3 regions of the Neobacillus sp. NPDC093182 genome follow, and region 2 is predicted to be linked to each of the others. Evidence: riboswitches for the same ligand, from Rfam matches in the RefSeq annotation. Region 2 holds a riboswitch; each other region holds the start of a gene.

Region 1 (4,723 bases), on a different contig from region 2:
TGTGCTTTAGATTTTATGTAACTTGTAATAGATAGATAACGCAATGTAAGAATTTTTTCTGGCATTCTGCTTATGTTTTAAAAGTAAAACTTATTCACGCTGGATCGGCTTCGGAGCCGTAAGGACGTAAGAGAGGCAGGGCTTACGTCGTTTAGGTATAAAACCATCAGGTGGAAGAGTAACCGCGGCAAATTGGTCTTTTAATACCATTTATTATATATAAATACTTACCTTGCGATGGCTGACAATCAGAAACAACCATTCACAAGTTACAATAGTGGTCCATCTAGGATCAAAGCAAAAGAAGGCAGAGGATATGATTCCTCTGCCTTCGTCCAATTTTATTAATTATAACCTCACTCCCTTAATTTTCCGTACCACTTGATTGATAACTTCTGAAAAAACAAGACCAAATGCGATTGAGCCTGATAATAACGTTACTTTTGCAGCTAATGCCATGGCTTGAAAATAATCGTCCTCGACAAAATTCCTCATTGTATCATATGCCAGACCACCAGGAACTAATGGAATGATTCCCGCAACGCTAAAAATAATGACCGGTGTTTTATAGAATTTAGCTAACTCCTGACTGACTATCCCTACAAAAAGAGTGGCTCCAAGTGTGGCTAAAACAGAATCACCTGTATACTTTTCCGCTATATAATAAATAATCCATCCACCCATTCCAACAAGTCCGCATTTTACTAACGTCTCCTTCGGTGCATTAAAAATGACTCCGAAAGCAGCTGTTGCAATAAAGCTTGTGATTAATTGTCCAATGATATCCACATTAAGCCTCCATTTACAAAAAAGATAACACTACTGCTATTCCCGATCCGATAGCAAATGCTGTTAACAATGCTTCCGCACCTTTAGATAATCCCGAAACTAAATGTCCTGCCATTAAATCTCTTACCGCATTAGTGACTAAAAGACCAGGTACTAACGTCATGACGGACCCGATAATAATTTTATCCAGCTGCTGTCCTGCTCCTATTTTTACAAGGAAAAAGGATAGTAATCCAATAATGAATGAGGCCAAAAATTCCGAGAAAAACTTCACTGGTATGTAGCGGTGAATGTATAAAAAGCCGAAATATCCTACTCCTCCAGATAACATCGCTGGGATAAAATCAATCCACTCACCCATAAACATAATCATAAAACAGCCGCTGGCAATGGAGGCAGCCGCAACCTGAACCATAAACGGAAAGGTAACATTTAAGGCGTCAAGCTCTTTTAGAAGTGTTAAAGCTGATTCGAGATTTAATTCGCCGCTAGTAATCCTTCGTGAAATACTATTTACCATAGCTACCTTTTTCAAGTCAGTAGACCTTGTTGATATTCGTATCAACTTTGTTTTGGTTGGTTCAGTACCTTCAGCTGAAAAAATAATCCCTGTTGGAGTTACATAACTATGTGAATTTTCAATTCCAAAAGCAGCAGCGATCCTCATCATCGTATCCTCTACCCGATAGGTTTCTCCACCGCTTTGGAGCATTATTTTTCCGGCAAGCAAACATACTTCCATTATTTCATATGTACGTGTTTTTTCATTTTCCATCTAACCTTCACCACAATTACTCTTTCTTTTTATGATTTCCTAAGTTTAATCAAAAACTTTATTTTTATCAATAAAATAGACGCCAACCGTATAGGCAGGCGTCTATTTTATGTTATTTTTTATAATGTTCTTTTAACTTCTTCATCCATTCTTCTTCAAAGGCAGTTGATTGACCCCAGCCTGGAATAATATCAGCAAGGTTCACCATATTAACCGGTTCTGTTGACTTTTGAAGGTCTTCTTGTGAGATTAATGACGCTTCAAGATCAAATGTCTGCGGCGTTTCTTCACCTGCTAGTTTCTTTGCTAATAGTCTCATATTAACCGCACCAATGACCTTTGGATCCACTGCAGCAGTATACTTCCAAGCACTGCCTTTTCTTTGAATTTCTTGTAAATCCGCATTCGAAACATCGATACCATAAAGCTTAACTTCTTCTCTTCCAGCTTCCTTAAGTGCACGTGCAGCACCAATCGCAAAAGCATCCCATGTGGCAAAAATCGCATCCAGTTCACCTTTTGGATATTTGTTCAACATAGCCGCAACTGCATTCTGTGTTTGTACGCTTGTGTCAGCAGAAGCAACACCAAAACGCTCCACTTCCTTGATTCCTGGGTTCTTTTCTAAAACATCCTGGTAAACTTTATTCCTGCGAACCATTGGCGGGAATCCATCCACCCATAAATAAGCGATATTGGCTTCACCATTTGTTTCTTTCACTAATTGCTCTAATGCCAGCGTGGCCAACGCTTCATCATCCTGTGAAGTAAGCGTAACTCCATCCACTTTTGTCAGGTTCGCATTGGAGTCAAATGCAACAATGCTTTTTCCAGCATCGACGATTTTTTTGACATCATTGATAGTCGCATCATCGTCACCATGGGAAATAATAAATCCATCATAGTCTTGGTTTAAAGCTTGGTTAATTGCGTCATGAAATTTTGCTGTATCTCCATTCGCCGTAAACACATCTACTTTGAACCCTAGCGCTTCACCCTCTTGCTTGGCACCAGCTAGGAATTGGGCAGTATGATCGTCCCCGCCGATTTTTCGAATTACCTTAATTTTTGGCTGTTCCCCTTTTGCAAAACGCTCCGGAACTCCCTCAATTGTTGTATTTCCAGTTGCTTGCTTTGTTTCTCCTCCAGAAGCACAGCCTGTAAGCAATAGTGTTGCTGCAATCGCAGATACAAATGTGCTCTTAAAAAAATTCTTTTTCATGTTAAAAGCTCCCCTTTTTTGTTTTACGTGCGTTCCTACCAACGTTGCTCCTAGGAGGGTCTTTGAAAAAACAAAAAACCTCTCCAGAAAAGAGAGGTTTCATCACAAAATAAGGACTACTCCTCTCTTATCTCTCAAAACAATTCCTTGTTTTGCAGGATTTAGCACCAATTCCTTCCGGAACGGTTGCTGGGCGTCATCGGGCCAGTCCCTCTGCCACTCTTGATAAGAGAACGTATTATTTACTTGTTTAAAGTATTAAACTAAATTTAATCTCCTATTAACAATTTGTCAATAGTATTATCTAAATATTTTTAATTGAAAAACTTATTGGTAGTCATCACATTATCCTTTCCACTTGCCAAAAGATAGGTGTTTTACTTTCTTTAATTTGAAAATTCGGTATTATTATAGAAAAAAGCAGGGAGCTCCTGCTTTTTTTATTTGCTGATATTATTTTGGAGATTGGAAAAATCCAAATCCTGATAATAACTATTTTTAACTAAAATATTAGGACCAAGACATGACACAGCAGGACAATGACAACTCAATTCCTTAGCAATCGCAGAGGATTGCCAGTTTTCATACGCATCCGTCAGCTTGGTATTTTGAACATTCCCTAATGGCGGGGTATCACCAAAATCCGTTACGATTATATCTCCATTAAAAATGTTAACATTTAGTCGCGAACGGCCATCAGGATCATTTCTTACCGTTACATTTCTACTTTGAAAAAGTCTAGTTAACAGTTCTAAATCCTCTGTTTTATGGCTACATGCATAAAAAGGAAGCGTTCCAAAAAGCATCCATACATTTTCATCACGAACGTCTAATAAATGATGAATAGCTTCCCTAATTTCAATCAGGGATAACGTTTCCAGATTACTTGCAAAATCACTTGGATACATAGGGTGAATCTCATGCCGCTGACAGAGCATCTCATCGACAATTTGGCGATGTATTTTCTCCAGATGAGGTAATGTTCGTTTGTTAAGCATTGTTTCCGCGGATACCATTACACCAGCCTTCACTAATTCCCTGCTGTTTTCTATCATTCTAGTAAAATACTTTTCACGCTGCTTGTAATCAGGCTTGTTTGCCATCCTAGCAAATCCACCCTCAACAAAATCATCTGCCGTTCCCCAATTATGCGAGATATGTAAAACATCTAAATAAGGAATAATTAATTCATAGCGTGCTAAATCGAGTGTTAAATTCGAATTAATTTGCGTCCGAACACCGTTTTCATGAGCATACTTTAATATTGGCACCACGTAATTTTTTATAGAAGACAGGGAAAGCATCGGCTCGCCGCCTGTGATACTAAGCGACCGGAGGGTTGGAATTTCATTTAACCTATGCAAAAGCAAATCCACCGGAAGTGCTTCGGGGTCTTTTGTTTGAAGGGTGTACCCTACTGCACAATGCTCACAGCGCATATTACATAAGGTTGTAGTCGTGAATTCAATATTGGTAAGCTGAGGTTTTCCGTATTGCTTTATATCATTATAAGCTTCCCACGGATCATTTTCAGGGGTTATTTTTTTCAAATCGGACATAGTAAACTCCTTAAAATCAGTATTAGAAAAACCACTTCATTATAGCTGAAATATGGATATTATGGTAATTTAAAGTCTTTCAGAAAAACTTATGTTATTATTTAATCTATTATTCTATTCATGCATAATTTACTGTTCCTTTATTAAAGCTAAAGAGATAGTATTTTTTAAACAGTGGATGGTGATGTACATATGGAAATGCCACTCTTAAGTGAAGTCGAAAAGCTGGCTTTAAAGAAGGTAAAAGTCTTTAGACAAAGCCTGTTACGGTATATTTTAAGAGCTATGCTTGCAAGTATGTTTATCGGTTTTGGTGTAATTGTTGCTTTTAAGACTGGTAACTACTTTTATTTGGAACATTCCCCTTTTGCCTACCCG
Region 2 (4,723 bases):
CTTTATCTTTTATCTAATTTTGAAGTGATAATATCACCGATAAACTGAATTACAAACACAATGATCAAAATAATGATAGTCGCGATTAATGTTACATCATTCTGATTTCGCTGGAACCCTTCTAGATATGCAAGGTTTCCTAATCCTCCCGCACCGATGACTCCTGCCATGGCCGTATAACCTACAAGCGCAATCGCGGTAACTGTAATGCCTGATACTAAGGCTGGCATTGATTCAGGAAGTAACACCTTCCAGATAATCGTGCTCGTTGTAGCCCCCATGGACTTAGCTGCTTCAATTACACCTTTATCTATTTCCCTAAGACCAATTTCAACCATTCTTGCATAAAATGGCGCAGCACCTATGATTAATGCTGGAAGAGCCGCATTTTCACCGATCATGCTTTTAACAAGGAACATAGTAAATGGTATTAATAATACAATTAAGATAATAAAGGGAATGGAGCGAAATATATTAACAATTGCACTGATTACGATGTTTACTGGCCGGTTCTCCCAAATGTTCCCTTTTGAGGTTAAGAAAAGCAGCATACCAAGTAAAATACCTAAAATAAATGTTGCGACTACAGAAATCCCTGTCATATATAAGGTTTGAAGTGTAGCCTCCCACATTTCTTCCCAATCAATATCCTGAAAGTAACGTTCCTCATTCATTCGTAACCACCTCCACTCCCACCTGTTGAGAACGAATGTAGTCTACTGCTTTATCGACTTCCGTGTCATTACCGTCTAGATGAATAAACAGCGATCCATAGGATCCGCTTTGAGTCTGCGAGATCTTTCCCTGCAGGATATTAACAGTGACATTATTATTTCGAATTAAATTCGTAATAATTGGCTGCTCTGCTGCTTCACCAATAAACGTTAATTGTACCACCCGTCCAGTCTTACAGTGCTCTAACAAATGCTCAGCCGTTTCTTTTGTTTCTTCTGGCTCGGTAACCTGTTGAACAAAACGCTTCGTAATCTTCTGCTGCGGGTTTTTAAACACATCTAACACCTGTCCAAGCTCCACAATTCTGCCACTTTCCATAACCGCTACCCGATGACAGATTTTACGGATGACATGCATTTCATGAGTGATCAGGACAATTGTTAATCCCAGCCTTTTATTGATATCAACTAACAAATCCAAAATAGAATCGGTAGTTTGTGGGTCTAGGGCTGAAGTTGCTTCATCGCAAAGCAGTACTTTGGGATTGTTGGCCAGTGCCCGCGCAATTCCAACACGTTGTTTTTGACCGCCGCTAAGCTGGGACGGGTAAGCATTTTCTCTTCCTTCAAGACCCACTAATTTAATCAATTCATTTACTCTTCTTTGTCTTTCAGAACCACCCACGCCAGCTATCTCCAAAGGAAACGAGATATTCTCGCTAACCGTTCTTGACCAAAGCAAATTGAAATGCTGAAATATCATACTTATTTCCTGGCGTGCTTTCCGAAGCTCACTGCCCTTAATTTTTGAAATAACACGGCCAGCAACGGTAACAGATCCTTCTGTCGGGAGCTCTAGTCCATTAAGCATTCGAATTAAGGTACTTTTCCCCGCACCACTATAACCGATTACCCCGAAAATTTCCCCTTCTTGTATTTCTAAATTAACATCATCAACTGCCTTCAGCTGCCCCTGTTTAGAAGGGAAAACCTTTCGGACATCTTTTATAGAAATCATTCCATCACCTTCTTTATCCAATAAAATGTGTAGTTGCAACAATTTCAATTAGAGCGGACTGCTTAAATATAGGGTTTGATTGATTCCAGAAAAACATTCTATAGTAGAAAAATTAAAAAGCCTTTCTGCATAGGCAGAAAGGCATCATAAATAAGGACCTTTCTCCCATCTTCCAAAGCATCCGCTTTGTGTGAATTGGCACCATTTCAATAATAATATTGACGGTTGCCGGGCTTCATCGGGCACATCCCTCCACCACTCTTGATAAGAGTTAAAAGCAATCTATATTCAATTAGTACGTTCATTGATTAAAGAAATTATTTTAGTACGAAAATTATCGTAACATGGATAAAAAGTGATGTCAACGAAATTTTCTTCAAATTTTGAATAAACTTTTTTAGGCTTTTGCTTTTAAAGAAGCGACACCTGTGGCGGTCTCAATCGCTGCTTCTAGGTCTTCAATTAAATCCTCTACATTTTCAATACCAATGGAGAGTCGAATTAAATCCTCAGAAACTCCAGCTGCCTTCAGTCCTTCTGTATCAAGCTGCTGATGAGTAGTGCTGGCAGGGTGAATAATTAAGCTTTTCGCATCGCCAACATTCGCTACATGGGCGAAAAGTTTAATGGAGTCAATTAATTTTGCTCCGGCTTCTCTGCCGCCTTTGATTCCAAAAACGATCATCGACCCGGCACCTTTAGGCAAATACTTGCTTGCCAATTCATAATCAGGATGAGAAGCGTGACCAGGATAGGATACCCACTCAACAGCAGGATGCTTGACTAAGTACTCAACTACTTCCTTCGTATTGGCTACATGCTCCTTCATTCGAACATGAAGTGTTTCTAGTCCAAGTGTAAACTGAAAAGCGTTTTGTGGACTTAAAGAAGGTCCTAAATCACGTAAAAGTTGTACGCGCGCTTTAATAATATAGGCAGCAGCACCTAATGCTTCAGCATAAACAAGGTCATGATAGCTTGGATCTGGAGTTGTAAAACCTGGGAATTTAGGTGAATTCCAGTCGAACCTACCACCGTCTACAATAATTCCTCCCGTTGTTGTACCATTCCCTAAAAGCCATTTCGTTGCTGAATGAATAACAATATCAGCACCATATTCTATTGGTCTGCAAAGGTACGGTGTAGCAAATGTATTATCAATAATTAATGGAACTCCTGCCGCGTGGGCGATATCCGCAACTTTGTCAATATCAAGGATTCTTAAAGACGGATTCCCAATCGTTTCGGCAAACACCGCTTTTGTTTTTTCATTGATAGCCGCACGGAAATTTTCTGGATCTTCGGGATCTACAAACTTAACTTTAATCCCATATTTCGGGAGTGTAACGGCAAATAAATTGTAGGTACCCCCATATAATGTTGAAGCTGAAACAATCTCATCACCAGCTTCTGCAATATTTAATATTGCCAGGGTAATCGCAGCCATTCCACTTGCTACTGCAAGGGCTCCAACGCCGCCTTCTAACAAGGCAACTCTTTCTTCAAAAACGGTTGTTGTCGGGTTGTGGATTCGAGTATATATGTATCCGGTCTCTTTCAAGGCGAAAAGATTTGCCGCATGTTCGGTATTCTTAAATTGATAGGCATTATTTTGGTAGATTGGTACTGCTCTTGCTCCTGTTACTGGATCTGGTGCTAACCCTCCATGAACACTCAACGTTTCAAAACGATATTTTTTATGATTTTCCCCCATACTAAACACTCCTCAATTATTATGAAATAAATTTTCTATACCGTTCCTCTGACTTGGTTAAATAAAAGATTGATTCGATAAGTAAAATGGTACGAAATGGAGCTTTAACTTTTAGCTGTCCGTTGTTAATAAGATTTCTTAATTTTTCTTTTCCTTCAAGCAGACTATAAATGGAATCCCGTTGACCACTTATATCGCACGTGACAGCCCTGTCGGTAGAATCAACAAGGAAAATAACCTCGCCACGATGAAACATGAGGAAGTCCTCTTGACCTTCGCAAACCAGCTTTATTGTTAGACCTTCCAATTTTTCAATCAACTTGAGAACGTGACCGTTGTTCTTGATAGCAGCAAGGAAAATCTGTATCATTTCTTCCATTTTCCATCACTCCGATTCCACTCCATTCTGTTATATATTCAAGTCAGTTAAGTAGAATTCCTTTATAATTTTACCGACAAATTTCTGCTTTTGATGAGAAATAAAAAAAAAACAGACGCATCAATCGGCATCTGTTTTATCGTAATAATTGTTTAATTTTTTCATATAAGAAAGGAACAGAGTTGAATGCATAAATCATCTCAACCAGTTCTCCATCCTTTATAAAAAGCAGGCAGGGAACACTTTCAATTTGAAATTTTTCTGCCAGCTCAGGATAAAAATTCAGATTCATTTTCCCTATTTTCACATCAACCATATTTTCTATGACTTGGAGCATTCTGGATGCTACCTGGCAAGTACCGCATAAAGGCGTATAGAAGTAAATGAGTCCGGATGAATGACTATTAAAGAATGATGATACCTCATCTAGGTTCCAATCGTTCATTTGTTAACCCATTTCTAAAAATTGAGTATGAACATCGATATTTGCACCTAAAAGGACTGTTGCAAGATGGTACACTGGTGCAGTGGCAACTTCACGGTACATCTTATCTATATAAATATGTTCCGCTTGTGGGAATTCCCTTTTCAGTTGTTTGCGAAGTTTCTCACCTGCATCATCTGCATCAACAAGGATATAGACCTCTTTATCTTCGAGGGTATCAATTAATTCATCCAATTTAGACATACTGATTGTACCATTTGTGCAGACAATCTCCATTGGTTCCTTCAGGATACTTTTAACCTTTTTCTTATCTGATTTTCCTTCGACAATCAGAACTTTATCACCATACGTGTCATTCATCATTCATCACCTATACGAAAGAGAATTTATTTGTTTGATGTTAACATATTCAATAAATTTAATAACGTGTGAATATGTTCACTATACCACGATTGTCTTTTTGATAATAGGTGTTTGCTTACACAATATTCCC
Region 3 (4,723 bases), on a different contig from region 2:
GGTCCAACTCAATTACTACAGACAATATTTCCTCATTTGCTCCAGCTTCAGCGATTACTTCTCCCCATGGGTCAATAATCATGGAATGACCAGCGAATTCATTATTTGGATCAGATCCGGAGCGGTTGCAGGCAATGACGAAACATTGATTTTCAATGGCTCTTGCAATTAACAATGATCTCCAGTGCGATAAACGGGGAGCTGGCCATTCTGCAACAACAAATAATGCTTCAGCTCCTTTTGCGGTATGTGCACGAATCCATTCTGGGAAACGAATATCATAGCAAATGACTCCGCCGAAAGACCGATTATCCAATTCAAATAACCCTTTCTCTTGACCTGCCTCGAGGTAAAGATGCTCATCCATCAATTTAAAAAGATGCAGTTTACTATATGATTGGACAAGCTTTCCTTCATTATTGACGATTAGGAGGGTATTTTTAACTCCTTGACCTCCTCGATTTGCCACCGAACCTCCGACAAAGTGAACTTGATATTTTTTTGCAGCTTTCGTTAAAAAATCAATCGTTTTTTCTGCATTCCTGTCTGCAATGGTGTCAAGGCGTGTCAAATCATACCCTGTTGTCCATAACTCCGGTAACACAATAATATCAGGATTTTCTTTCATTGCATTTCCGATAAGTTTTTCTGCGTGTTGATAGTTTTTATTTGGATCTCCAAAGGCAATATCCATTTGCAAACAAGTTATTTTAAATTTCACCCAACTTCACCTCATTTTGAAATTTCGGAATTTTTTCTTTACAAGCTGTCTTAAAAGTTATATCATTTGTGACTAGAATTCAACAACAAAATGTATAAATTAAAGCAGGTGATATGATGAAACAATTTCCAACATCGGAAATTTTAAACAATCTTCCGAAACAGTTTTTTGCTTCTTTAGTAAAAAAGGTAGGGAAATACATTGAAGCAGGCTATGATGTAATTAATTTAGGACAGGGTAATCCCGATCAGGCTACCCCCAACCATATCGTAAAAAAAATGCAGGAAGCAGCCGCAAATCCTGCAAACCATAGGTATTCTCCATTTCAGGGACATGGTTATTTAAAGCAGGCGGCTGCAGATTTTTACAAAAGAGAATATGATGTAACCATTGATCCGGATAAGGAAGTAGCCATTTTGTTTGGAGGTAAGGCAGGATTAGTGGAAATTCCACAATGCCTATTAAATCCAGGTGATACAATGCTTGTTCCTGATCCAGGTTATCCTGATTACTTATCTGGGGTAGCGCTAGCAAAGGCAGAAATGGTAACGATGCCATTACGGGAAAGTAATAATTTTCTGCCAGACTTTAATGAGTTACCTTCTGAGGCGATTGAAAGAGCAAAATTAATGTTCCTTAATTATCCGAACAATCCAACAGGGGCTGCAGCCACAAAGGAATTTTTTGAGGAGACGGTTAAACTTGCAAGCCTTAATGATATTTGTGTGGTTCACGATTTTGCCTATGGGGCAATAGGCTTTGATGGAGATAAGCCAGTCAGTTTTTTACAGATTGATGGAGCAAAAGAAGTTGGCATTGAAATCTATACTCTTTCGAAAACCTACAACATGGCAGGGTGGCGTGTTGGATTCGCAGTAGGCAATAGCAGTGTTATTTCAGCCATTGAGCTTTTACAAGACCATCTATATTGCAGCATATTTGGCGGTATTCAGGAAGCAGCTGCGGAAGCATTAACCGGTCCGCAGGATTGTGTTCGAGAATTGAATAATCTCTATGAGCGCAGGAGAAATGTTTTGATAGAGGGACTTCGTTCTCTTGGCTGGAATGTGACAGCGCCAAAGGGATCCTTTTTTGCTTGGCTAAAGGTACCTGAAGGGCTTACTTCTACTGAATTTGCTGATATCCTTCTGAAGCAGGCACATATTGCCGTTGCTCCTGGGATTGCATTTGGTGAATTAGGTGAAGGCTATGTCCGGGTTGGTTTGCTCACAAGTGAGGAACGTTTAGGAGAAGCGGTTAGAAGAATTAGTAAGTTAGAAATATTTAAAAAATAGCATTGACAAAAAATATAATTCTTGGGATAATGCAAAATATAGTTTATCAACATGATAATAGTAACTAATACGATCGTTTTCTTATCAAGAGCAGGCGGAGGGAAAAGCCCTATGAAGCCCGGCAACCGACTTAACACTTATGTTAGGCACGGTGCTAAATCTTGCAGCACAAGCTGAAAGATGAGAAGATGTTAGTTTGCGATGCTAACCTCTTCTTTTTGGAAGAGGTTTTTTATGTTTCTCTAGAAAGGAAGAGTGAAATTGACTGAATTAATAGCTACATACCTAGTTCACGGTGAAAAAAATCTTGAAAAAAAAGCTGAGGAAATTGCTTTAGGTTTGACTGTCGGTTCATGGACGAACTTACCTGAACTAGAACAGAGTCAATTACGCAAGCACAAAGGCAGGGTAGTTTCGACTGAAGGTTTACAAGAGGATCAGTCGACTATCCGTATTGCATATCCAACCATCAATTTTTCTAATGATATTCCTGCCATTCTGACCACCGTTTTTGGAAAACTTTCATTAGATGGAAAAATAAAATTAATTGATTTACAGTTTGAGGATGAATTAAAAAGCAAATTCCCTGGACCTAGATTTGGTATTGAAGGATTAAGAGAAAAGCTCGGGGTTTTTAACCGTCCGCTATTAATGAGCATCTTTAAAGGAGTTTTGGGGAAGGATATAAATTTTCTAACAGAGCAGTTAAAGCAACAGGCTCTTGGCGGTGTTGATTTCGTAAAGGATGACGAAATTCTTTTTGAAAATGAGCTGACTCCATTTGAAAAAAGAATAACAGAAGGCAAAAAAGTGTTACAGGAAGCATTTGAACATACCGGACATCGTACCTTGTATGCGGTAAATCTAACAGGCAGAACATCGCAGTTGAAGGACAAAGCTAGGAAAGCAAAAGAGCTTGGTGCAGACTTGTTACTTTTTAATGTTTTTGCTTATGGATTAGACGTTTTACAAGAGCTGCGTGAGGATGATCAAATTTCCTTACCATTAATGGCTCATCCTGCTGTAAGCGGGGCTTTAACATCATCATCCCATTATGGTCTCTCGCATTCCTTGTTATTAGGTAAGCTTCTTAGACTTGCAGGTGCTGATTTGTCATTATTTCCATCACCATATGGAACAGTGGCATTAGAGAAATCCTCTGCCATTTCAATCGCAGAGGAATTAGTTAAAACAGATACTATAAAGCGGTCGTTTCCTGTCCCATCGGCAGGCATACATCCTGGGTTAGTGCCGCTGTTGATTCGGGATTTCGGAATTGAATCTGTCATTAACGCTGGAGGCGGCGTTCATGGGCATCCAAATGGTGCGCGCGGCGGCGGACTTGCATTCCGACAAGCAATTGAAGTGAATCTTCAAGGGAAGACCTTAGCAGAAGGAAGAGAGCAATATCCGGAGCTAAAGAGTGCATTACAGTTATGGGGAAATGCAGAGGTGTCAGAATAAATGAAGCCTGTCATCTACTGTGATTTTGATGGGACGATTACCGAGAGTGATAACATCATTGCAATCATGAAAAAATTTGCACCACCTAATTGGGAGCAAATTAAAGATCAGATTTTATCACAAAAGATCTCTATTAGTGAGGGTGTAGGCAAATTATTTTGGGAATTACCTAGCAGCCAAAAAGATGAAATTACAAAATTTGCAATTGAAAACGCCAAGATACGCAAAGGGTTTTCTGAATTTGTCCAGTTTGCTAGAACAGAAAATATTCCTTTTTATATTGTCAGCGGCGGGATAGATTTCTTTGTTTATCCGATTCTTGAAAAATACGGCCCGTTTGAAGGGATTTATTGTAACCACAGCGATTTTTCAGGAGAAAACATAAGAATACTTTGGCCATATACCTGTGATTCTTTATGTGAAAATGAATGCGGATGCTGCAAACCTAGTATTATACGAAAGTTAAACCAAGATGAAGATATCTTTACAATCGTAATCGGTGACTCCGTAACCGATCTTGAGGCAGCGAAACAAGCTGATTTTGTACTGGCAAGAGATTTGTTAGAGGAAAAATGTGCTGAATGGGGTTTAAACCATAAAGGTTTTATTACTTTTTTTGACTGTATAGATGAAATTAAAAATCAGATTGAGGTGAAGAGGACATCATGTTAGAGGAAAAATGGCAGGAGTTAGCAGATATAAAGGATGAACTAGCTGAGCGCGATTGGTTTATGGGAACAAGCGGCAACCTTGCTATTAAGGTAAGTGATAATCCTCTGCAATTTCTGGTGACGGCGAGTGGTAAGGATAAACGCAAACGTACAGAAGAGGACTTTTTGTTAGTAGACGAATTTGGGCATGCAGTAGAAGAAACTCACTTAAAGCCTTCAGCAGAAACATTGCTTCACGTCGAAATCTATCGAAAAACCAATGCAGGCTGCAGTCTCCATGTTCACACCATAGATAATAACGTGATTTCAGAGGTTTATGGCAACCAGGGTGAGGTAACGTTTAAGGGGCAGGAGCTGATTAAGGCTTTCAACAAGTGGGAAGAGGACGCAGTGCTGACGATTCCAATTATCAAAAACTATGCTCATATTCCTACCCTCGCACATGCATTTTCAGAGCATATTAAAGAAGATTCGGGTGCTGTATTAATCCGTAATCACGGAATCACTGTATGGGGCAGAAATGCATTTGAGGCAAAAAAAATCCTCGAGGCCTCTGAGTTTTTATTTAAATA

Evidence for each region. Region 2 has a riboswitch for S-adenosylmethionine ahead of ACIQAA_RS11525 (methionine ABC transporter ATP-binding protein). Riboswitches for the same ligand answer to the same signal wherever they lie in the genome.
Region 1: another riboswitch for S-adenosylmethionine. It lies ahead of ACIQAA_RS05770 (sugar ABC transporter substrate-binding protein); the one in region 2 lies ahead of ACIQAA_RS11525 (methionine ABC transporter ATP-binding protein).
Region 3: another riboswitch for S-adenosylmethionine. It lies ahead of mtnW (2,3-diketo-5-methylthiopentyl-1-phosphate enolase); the one in region 2 lies ahead of ACIQAA_RS11525 (methionine ABC transporter ATP-binding protein).

The regions. Positions count from the first base shown of each region.
Region 1 is NZ_JBIVOI010000002.1:236,163-240,885, forward strand. Features, by position in the region: gene ACIQAA_RS05760 (threonine/serine exporter family protein) at 349-789, opposite strand; gene ACIQAA_RS05765 (threonine/serine exporter family protein) at 803-1,564, opposite strand; gene ACIQAA_RS05770 (sugar ABC transporter substrate-binding protein) at 1,677-2,786, opposite strand; SAM riboswitch class I at 2,911-3,018, opposite strand; gene yfkAB (radical SAM/CxCxxxxC motif protein YfkAB) at 3,227-4,345, opposite strand; gene ACIQAA_RS05780 (formate/nitrite transporter family protein) at 4,538-4,723, shown strand, end outside.
Region 2 is NZ_JBIVOI010000005.1:162,032-166,754, reverse strand. Features, by position in the region: gene ACIQAA_RS11530 (methionine ABC transporter permease) at 3-674, opposite strand; gene ACIQAA_RS11525 (methionine ABC transporter ATP-binding protein) at 667-1,692, opposite strand; SAM riboswitch class I at 1,855-1,963, opposite strand; gene ACIQAA_RS11520 (O-acetylhomoserine aminocarboxypropyltransferase/cysteine synthase family protein) at 2,090-3,406, opposite strand; gene ACIQAA_RS11515 (SCP2 sterol-binding domain-containing protein) at 3,426-3,785, opposite strand; gene ACIQAA_RS11510 (thioredoxin family protein) at 3,922-4,230, opposite strand; gene ACIQAA_RS11505 (toprim domain-containing protein) at 4,234-4,590, opposite strand; gene ACIQAA_RS11500 (YusG family protein) at 4,723-4,723, opposite strand, start outside.
Region 3 is NZ_JBIVOI010000018.1:74,294-79,016, forward strand. Features, by position in the region: gene ACIQAA_RS26490 (carbon-nitrogen family hydrolase) at 1-721, opposite strand, end outside; gene ACIQAA_RS26495 (pyridoxal phosphate-dependent aminotransferase) at 838-2,016, shown strand; SAM riboswitch class I at 2,095-2,203, shown strand; gene mtnW (2,3-diketo-5-methylthiopentyl-1-phosphate enolase) at 2,278-3,480, shown strand; gene ACIQAA_RS26505 (2-hydroxy-3-keto-5-methylthiopentenyl-1-phosphate phosphatase) at 3,481-4,152, shown strand; gene ACIQAA_RS26510 (methylthioribulose 1-phosphate dehydratase) at 4,146-4,723, shown strand, end outside.